DNA from 2 places in the Rhizobium sp. Leaf341 genome. Region 2 is predicted to be linked to the other one. Evidence: predicted binding sites of a transcription regulator. Region 2 holds the regulator's gene; the other holds the start of a gene.
What was found. The regulator HrcA, encoded in region 2, represses chaperone genes, less so after heat shock. The targets are predictions, from matches to a motif close to GTTAGCACTCNCNNNNNGNGAGTGCTAAC.

Region 1 (4,420 bases), 560 kb from region 2:
GCGATGGCGCCGGCGCAGGGCACCAGCCGATCGCCGCGCTCGACCACGAGATCCGGATTGGCGCAGATGAAGGGCAGGTTGCGCTTGACGAGCGTCGAGAGCGTCGCCCGGTAATCGTCCGGCGTCTCTGTTTCATCGTCGAAAAATCCGGCACAGACGATGATCTCGGCATCCTCGGACGAGACGATATCGACGCCGAGACCGGCCAGCAGCGGAAAGTCGCGGTCGGAGCCGATGAAGTAGACCTTCTTCGGGCCTGCCGCGATCAGCGCCCGCGTGACGTCGCCGGAGGTGACGATCCTGTCATAGGCGGTGTCGGGTACGCCGAGGCCGCGGATCTGGACGATGACGCCGGGATGCGGGCGCGGCGAATTGGTGACGAGCACCACGGTCAGGCCGCGATTACGCGCGTCCGTCAGGGCTTCGCAGGCCGAGCGAAAGGCCGCGACGCCATTGTGGAGCACGCCCCAGACGTCGCAAAGCACCACGTCATAACGGTTTGCGATGTCGCGAAAGCTGTTGATGCGAACGGCCATGCAGGCTTCCCATTGAGACTTCTGTCGGCTGACATCGCAAGGACGTCGCCAAAAGACAAGCCTAAACGCGGCATTCGCCCTGCTTATCCGCCGCATTCCTGCGGAATTGCGCCGTTCGGGGGCTTCACAACAGCGAGAGAAGAAGGCCGCCGGCAGCGCAGACCGTTAGCGTGCCGACCACGCCGAGGCGGATCACGAACAGGAGGCCGCCCGCCAGAAGCGCGAGAAGCGCGGCCCAGGGGTTGAAAAAGGCAAGGTCGGGCACCGCCACGACCAGGGGACCGACGCGGATCTGCTGCACGCGCTCGAACAGCACGTGCAGGGAGAACCAGACGGCGAGATTGAGGATGACGCCGACGACGGCTGCCGAGATCGCTGCCATCGCGGCAACCGCCATCCGGTTTCCGCGCAGCCGCTCGACGGAGGGTGCTCCGAGAAAGATCAGGGCGAAGCAGGGCACGAAGGTGACCCAGGTGGCCACCAGCCCGCCGATGAGACCGGAGAGGACGGGATCGAGCCCGGCCGGCGGCACGCGGAACGCGGCCATGTAGGCGACGAAGGTCAAGACCAGCACGAGCGGCCCCGGCGTGGTCTCCGCGAGCGCCAGGCCGTCCAGCATTTCGCCCGGGCGCAGCCAGTGATGCGTTTCCACCGCCTGCTGGGCGACATAGGACAGCACCGCATAGGCCCCGCCAAAGGTGACCACGGCCATCTTGGAGAAGAAGACATGAAGGGCGGAGAAAACCGTCCCGCCGCCCCAGAGAAGGACGATGAGGCCAAGCGGCGCCACCCAGAGACAGGCCCAGACGGCGACAAGCATGAGCGTCTGCGACCATGTCCGCGCGGGCGCCGCGGTGTCCGGCGCGGGCGGGACGACACTCAGGCGGTCGGCGCGCAGCAGCCCGAACAGGCCGGCGGCCAGGATGACCAGCGGGAACGGAACGGAGAAGAAGAACAGGGACGCGAAGGCGACGGCGGCGATCGTTCGCGCCGTGGTCGTCGTCAGCGCCCGTCGCGCAAGGCGCAGCAGCGCCTCCACCACGATGGCGAGAACCGCAGCCTTCAAGCCAAAGAAGGCGGCCGACAGCGTGCCTGTCTGGTGATAGAGCGCATAGAGCGTCGACAGGCCGAGCAAGATGCAGAGGCCCGGCAGCACGAAGAGGATGCCGGCCACCAGCCCGCCGCGCGTGCCGTGCAGCAGCCAGCCGATATAGACGGCGAGCTGCTGTGCCTCCGGCCCCGGCAGCAGCATGCAGTAGTTCAGCGCATGCAGGAACCGATCCTCCGCCACCCAGCGCCGGGTCTCCACGACCTCGCGGTGCATCAGCGCGATCTGGCCTGCGGGGCCGCCGAAGCTCAAGAACCCGATGCGCGCCCAGACCTGCGCTGCCTCCGCAAACGTCGGCCGGGCGGCCATGCGCCCATCATGAGGATCATCGTCCGCCAGGCTCCCTTGGGCGGCTGTCGCATTCGTGCCGTGTTGCTCGTTCATACTCTTCCCGTGGCCACGCCGGCCGGCCGATCGTTCCGCGTGTCGTCTGCGCCGTGCGAAGGGCCGGCGCCGCTTGCGGATCCCGCTCCTTACGACGCCCGCGTGACAGGGCGGCGACAGAAAAACCCACGCCGATCTTGACTCCCGTCCGCAGCGCTCTTATCTCAGCAGTGCTAGCACTCGACCTACAGGAGTGCTAACAGATCGATGGATCCCAAGAGATCCCAGCGTCATTTGATCGAGGGAAAAGACAATGACAAGCACTACATTCCGCCCCCTGCACGATCGCGTCGTCGTCCGTCGCGTTGAGTCCGAAGCCAAGACCAAGGGCGGCATCATCATTCCCGACACCGCCAAGGAAAAGCCGCAGGAAGGCGAAATCGTCGCCGTCGGCTCCGGCGCGCGTGACGACAGCGGCAAGGTCGTCCCCCTGGACGTCAAGGCCGGCGACCGCATCCTGTTCGGCAAGTGGTCGGGCACCGAAGTCAAGCTCAACGGCGAAGACCTGCTGATCATGAAGGAATCCGACATCATGGGCGTTATCGCCTGATTTCGGCTCTGCCTCCGGCAGTTTCTTCGTACAATCCGACGAACTTAAAATTTGGGCTTATGCCCGGGAGTTTTCAAAATGGCAGCTAAAGAAGTAAAATTCGGCCGCACCGCGCGCGAAAAGATGCTGCGCGGCGTCGATGTCCTCGCTGATGCCGTCAAGGTCACGCTGGGCCCCAAGGGCCGCAACGTCGTCATCGACAAGTCCTTCGGCGCACCGCGCATCACCAAGGACGGCGTTTCCGTCGCCAAGGAAATCGAACTGGAAGACAAGTTCGAGAACATGGGCGCGCAGATGGTCCGGGAAGTTGCTTCCAAGACCAACGACATCGCCGGCGACGGCACCACGACGGCAACCGTTCTGGCCCAGGCGATCGTTCGCGAAGGCAACAAGGCCGTTGCCGCCGGCATGAACCCGATGGACCTGAAGCGCGGTATCGACCTCGCCGTCACGGCCGTCGTCAAGGACCTGCAGGCCAAGGCAAAGCCGATCTCCACATCGGAAGAAGTCGCCCAGGTCGGCACGATCTCGGCAAACGGCGACAAGCAGGTCGGCGCTGATATCGCTGAAGCCATGCAGAAGGTCGGCAACGAGGGTGTCATCACCGTCGAAGAAGCCAAGACCGCCGAAACCGAACTCGAAGTCGTCGAAGGCATGCAGTTCGACCGCGGCTACCTCAGCCCCTACTTCGTGACCAACCCGGAAAAGATGGTCGCAGACCTCGACGACGCTTACATTCTCCTTCACGAGAAGAAGCTGTCGAACCTGCAGGCAATGCTTCCGGTTCTCGAAGCCGTCGTTCAGACCGGCAAGCCGCTCCTCATCATCGCTGAAGACGTCGAAGGCGAAGCTCTTGCAACGCTCGTCGTCAACAAGCTGCGTGGCGGCCTCAAGATCGCTGCCGTCAAGGCTCCGGGCTTCGGCGACCGCCGCAAGGCCATGCTGGAAGACATCGCCATCCTGACGGGCGGCACGGTGATCTCCGAAGACCTCGGCATCAAGCTCGAAAACGTCACGCTCGAAATGCTCGGCCGTTCCAAGAAGATCTCGATCTCCAAGGAAAACACGACCATCGTCGACGGCGCCGGCGCCAAGAACGAGATCGAAGGCCGCGTGGCCCAGATCAAGGCGCAGATCGAAGAAACCTCTTCGGACTACGACCGCGAAAAGCTGCAGGAACGCCTGGCCAAGCTCGCTGGTGGCGTTGCCGTCATCCGCGTCGGCGGCTCGACGGAAATCGAAGTCAAGGAACGCAAGGACCGCATCGATGACGCGCTGAACGCAACGCGTGCAGCCGTTCAGGAAGGCATCGTCCCCGGCGGCGGCGTCGCCCTGCTGCGTTGCTCGGCCGTTCTCAACGTCACGGGCGAAAACCCGGACCAGCAGGCCGGCGTTGCCATCGTTCGTCGCGCCCTTCAGTCGCTCGTTCGCCAGATCGCCGACAATGCCGGTGACGAAGCTTCGATCGTGGTCGGCAAGATCCTCGAAAAGAACGACGACAACTACGGCTACAACGCCCAGACGTCGGAATATGGCGACATGATCGCCATGGGCATCGTCGACCCGGTCAAGGTCGTGCGCACCGCGCTGCAGAACGCAGCTTCGGTCGCCTCGCTCCTGATCACCACCGAAGCCATGATCGCCGAGCTGCCGAAGAAGGACGCTCCGATGGGCGGCGGCATGCCCGACATGGGCGGCATGGGCGGCATGATGTAATCAATCCGATCCGGATTGACGGAATGGGGGCGGTCCGCAAGGGCCGCCCTTTTTCGTGGGTTGGGGATTGACCGCGGTGCTCTCACCATGCGGTGTCGGGTGCGCCATGTCACAATGCGGCGGCTT
Region 2 (4,420 bases):
CGATCGAATACCGTTTCACGGCTGGCGATCCCGGTTGGATCAGCCCGTTCTTCGAGCAGGATTCGATCACGCTCTCGGTGTCCGGACAGCCGGGTACCGACTACTGGTCCTATCTCTCGGACGTCGACGCAATCCTGCGGCAGTTTGGCTCCCGGCCGCACTGGGGCAAGCTGCATTTCCTGACGAGCGACGACGTGACGTCGCTTTATCCCCGCGCCGGGGATTTCCGTGCCCTGCGAGAAAGGCTCGACCCCAGTGGGGTCTTTCTCAACGACCATCTTCGACAGCTCTTTGGATAGGCTGCACCCTGGCAAAGGGCCGCCACTCGGAGCATCTCAAAGAACAAGGCCAGGAAGAGAGCCCTCTTCCCGGCCTTGTCGTCATCCAATCGCGCGAATTTCGCCTTATGCCGAAGGTCAGCCGGCCGAGGACTCGCCGTCCGCTGCGGGGGTCTTCGGTCCGCCCTTGGCGACGCCGACCATGGCCGGACGCAGCACGCGCTCGCCGATCGTAAAGCCTGCCTGGACGACCTGGACCACCGTATTGTGCGGCACGTCGGCATTGGGAATTTCAAACATGGCCTGATGGAAGTTCGGATCGAACTTCTGGCCTTCCGGTTCAAGCTTGCGGATGCCATGCCGCTCCAGCGCCGAGAGCATGGAGCGCTCGGTCAGCTCGACGCCTTCGATCAGCGTGCTCAGACCCGCATCGGCACCGGCCCTGACGTCGGCGGGGATGGCATCCAGAGCGCGGCGGAGATTGTCGGATACGGCCAGCATGTCGCGCGCAAACCCCGCGACAGAATAAGACTTGGCATCCTTGACCTCGCGCTCGGTGCGACGACGGAGATTGTCCATGTCGGCCGCCAGCCGAAGGTAGCGATCACGAAAATCCGCCGCCTCGGCGCGTGCCGACTCCAGCTCGCCGGCGTCGGCCTGCGTCGCCTCATCGGCATCCTCAAACATGGCTTGCATATCTGCCTCGGCCGGCGTGACGATTTCTTCAGCCGGATTGCTGGCTTCGGCACCGTGTTTGTTCGTTTCGTCGGTCATGACGTCTCCGCATTCAGGATCGTTTCGGGATTTGATGCCGATATCGAGGTTCGAGCGCCAAAAATCAAGGGTCGTTGCGCCCGAGCGCCCGCTGACGAGCATCGTCTGGGCTGGCTATCGTGAAAGTCGCGACATGAGTTGGGCCGTGTAATCCACCATCGGAACGATCCGCGCGTAATTCAGCCGAGTCGGACCAATGACACCGACGGCGCCGATGATGCGATCGTCTCCATCCTTGTACGGCGCGACGATCAGGGATGAACCCGACAGCGAGAACAGTTTGTTTTCCGAGCCGATGAAGATCCGCACACCCGGTCCGGTTTCCGCCAGACTAAGCAGCTCGATCATGCTGTCCTTCTTCTCCAGATCATCAAACAGCATGCGGAGCCGATCGATATCCTCGGCGCCGGCCAAACCTTCAAGAAGATTGGCGCGCCCGCGAACGATCAGCTGCGTCGGGTTCTTGTCGTCGGCATCGCCGCCGGACCAACTGGCGAGGCCCCGCTCGACCAGATCCTGCGAGAGAACGTCGAGTTCCGTGCGAACGGTTTCCTTGACCTTCTGCAACTGCCCGCGAACCTCTGCGAGGGTCTGGCCTGCCAGATGCGCATTCAGGAAGTTGGCCGCCTCCGTCAGCTGCGAACTCGTGACGCCTGCCGGAAGCTCGATGATCCGGTTTTCGACCTGATCATGCTCTCCCACCAGCACCGCCAAGGCCTTGGTCGGCGCGAGGCGCATGAATTCAACGTGCTTGAGAACCGGATCGTTCTTGGCCGTGATGACGAGCCCTGCGCCGCGCGACATTCCGGAAAGAACCTGGCTTGCCTCGTTGAAAAGCTGCTCGACCGGCTGGTCGCGGTCGCTACGTCGCACCTGCCGATCGATGGAGGCACGGTCTTCGGCCGAGAGGTTGCCGACCTGCATGAAGGCATCCACGAAAAAGCGCAGCCCGATCTGAGTCGGCAGGCGGCCGGCGCTGACATGAGGGGAATAGATAAGGCCCAGATCTTCCAAATCGCTCATGACGTTGCGAACCGAAGCGGGGGACAGCGACATGGGAAGAAGCCGCGACAGGCTGCGCGACCCCAGCGGCTCGCCGCTGTCCAGATAGCTCTCGACGATCCGGCGGAAGACCTCGCCGGAGCGCTCGTCGAGGGCCGAGAGCCTGTCCCGCATTGCCGATGTCAGCGCCGCCTTGTCGGCGGATCGTTCGTTCTGTGCCATGTCCGAAATATAGTAAGAGCCCGAGCGATCGACAAAGGGAAAATTGCCATACAGGGCCTCTCGCGGGTCGCAACGGGCCTATTTCGCTCCTCGTCTTTCCTTTGAGCGGCGATATAGGCTAGAAGGCACGCACGTTTCAGACCAAGGGAGTCCAAGATGCGGCCGTCCGGCAGAAAAACAGATCAGATGCGCAAGGTCACCTTCGAGCGCAACGTCTCCAAGCATGCCGAAGGCTCCTGCCTGGTCAAGTTCGGTGATACGCATGTGCTTTGCACCGCGAGCCTTGAGGAGAAGACCCCACCCTGGCTGCGCAACAGCGGCAAGGGCTGGGTGACGGCCGAATACGGCATGCTGCCGCGGGCGACCGGCGATCGCATGAAGCGCGAAGCTGCAACCGGTAAGCAGAGCGGTCGCACGCAGGAGATCCAGCGCCTGATCGGCCGCTCGCTGCGCTCCGTCGTCGACCTGCAGGCCCTCGGCGAACGCCAGATCTCGCTCGACTGCGACGTCATCCAGGCCGACGGCGGCACCCGCACCGCGTCGATCACCGGCGCGTGGATCGCGCTGCACGACTGCCTGAAGTGGATGGAAGCGCGCAACATGACGAAAGTCGAGCGTGTGCTGAAGGATCACGTGGCCGCGATCTCCTGCGGGATTTTTGCCGATCAGGCGGTGATCGATCTCGACTACCTCGAGGACAGTGCCGCGGAGACGGATGCCAACTTCGTTATGACGGGATCCGGCGGTATCGTGGAAATTCAGGGTACGGCCGAAGGCAAGCCTTTTTCCGAAGCGGAATTTGCAAGCCTGATGGGCCTGGCAAAGAACGGCATCTCGGAGCTGGTGACCTTGCAGAAGCAGATCATCGCCTAAGCGGAGATAAAGATGGTCACGACGACGGCGGAACTCGAAGGCATCCTGGAAACAGCGCTCTACGCGTCGGATCTGGATGCAGCGGACCGTTTCTATGGGGATGTGCTCGGACTGGAGCGCATTACCCGCGTCGATGGTCGCCACCTGTTCTTTCGCTGCGGACCGGGCGTCCTCCTGATCTTCAATCCGATGGAAACCCTGAAACCTGCCGACGGTGCGGCTCTGCCCGTTCCGGCCCATGGGACGACGGGCCCGGGCCACGTCTGCTTTCGCGTCTCGAGCGGCAGGCTCGCATCCCTGCGAGACAGGCTTGCAGCCGATGGCGTGATGATCGAGAGTGAGATCATCTGGCCGAACGGGGCGCAATCCTTCTATTTTCGCGATCCGGCCGGCAACAGTCTGGAATGCGCCGAACCTGGGCTTTGGTCCATCGACTGAACCGCTCGCCCCGATCCCCGCTCGGATCATCCGCTCGCGCTTGCGCGAGGAGGTGATCCGTCCTACCGACCCCGTCTCCGTGGCGTCAGCGCCCTCCGGTTTACCTTCGAGACCTATCATGACACGCACGCTTGACGACAAGACCCTTATCGTCGCCAGCCACAATGCCGGCAAGATCCGCGAAATCCGCGACCTGATCGGGCCGCTCGGCTTTTCTGCGAAATCCGCAGCCGACCTTAACTTCATCGAGCCGGACGAAACAGGCACGACGTTCGAGGAAAACGCGACCATCAAGGCGCTGGCGTCTGCGCGCGCTTCCGGCCTGCCCGCTTTGTCCGACGATTCCGGACTGGTCGTGGACGCCTTGAACGGCGATCCCGGCGTCTACACCGCGAACTGGGCGGAGACGGCCGATGGAACGCGCGATTTCGCCATGGCCATGCACAAGGTCGAAGCAGCATTGCAGGACGCAGGGACAACAACGCCTGCGGCACGGTCCGCCCGCTTCGTGTCCGTTCTTTGCCTTGCCTGGCCGGATGGCCATGTGGAGCTCTTCCGGGGCGAAGTGGAAGGCACCGTCGTTTGGCCGCCGCGTGGCAGCCAGGGCTTCGGCTACGATCCGATCTTTCAGCCCGAGGGCCACGATCGAACCTTCGGCGAAATGAGCGCGGACGAGAAGCATGGCTGGAAGCCCGGCGACGGCCATGCTCTGTCCCATCGTGCCCGCGCCTTCAAGGTGTTTGCCGAGACCTGCCTCGGCGCCTGACGGATATGGCTGACTTCTCCTTCATCGGCGACAAGACGGACCCCGGCTTCGGCGTCTACGTGCATTG

Region 1: the regulator HrcA is predicted to act here: its motif matches at 2,201-2,229, upstream of groES (co-chaperone GroES).

Annotation. Positions count from the first base shown of each region.
Region 1 is NZ_LMPE01000003.1:260,590-265,009, forward strand. Features, by position in the region: gene ASG03_RS02850 (TIGR01459 family HAD-type hydrolase) at 1-536, opposite strand, end outside; gene chrA (chromate efflux transporter) at 661-2,028, opposite strand; gene groES (co-chaperone GroES) at 2,282-2,578, shown strand; gene groL (chaperonin GroEL) at 2,657-4,294, shown strand.
Region 2 is NZ_LMPE01000003.1:819,992-824,411, forward strand. Features, by position in the region: partial or broken gene ASG03_RS22170 (D-arabinono-1,4-lactone oxidase) at 1-299, shown strand, start outside; gene grpE (nucleotide exchange factor GrpE) at 417-1,052, opposite strand; gene hrcA (heat-inducible transcriptional repressor HrcA) at 1,167-2,228, opposite strand; gene rph (ribonuclease PH) at 2,433-3,149, shown strand; gene ASG03_RS05460 (VOC family protein) at 3,162-3,587, shown strand; gene rdgB (RdgB/HAM1 family non-canonical purine NTP pyrophosphatase) at 3,706-4,353, shown strand; gene hemW (radical SAM family heme chaperone HemW) at 4,359-4,420, shown strand, end outside.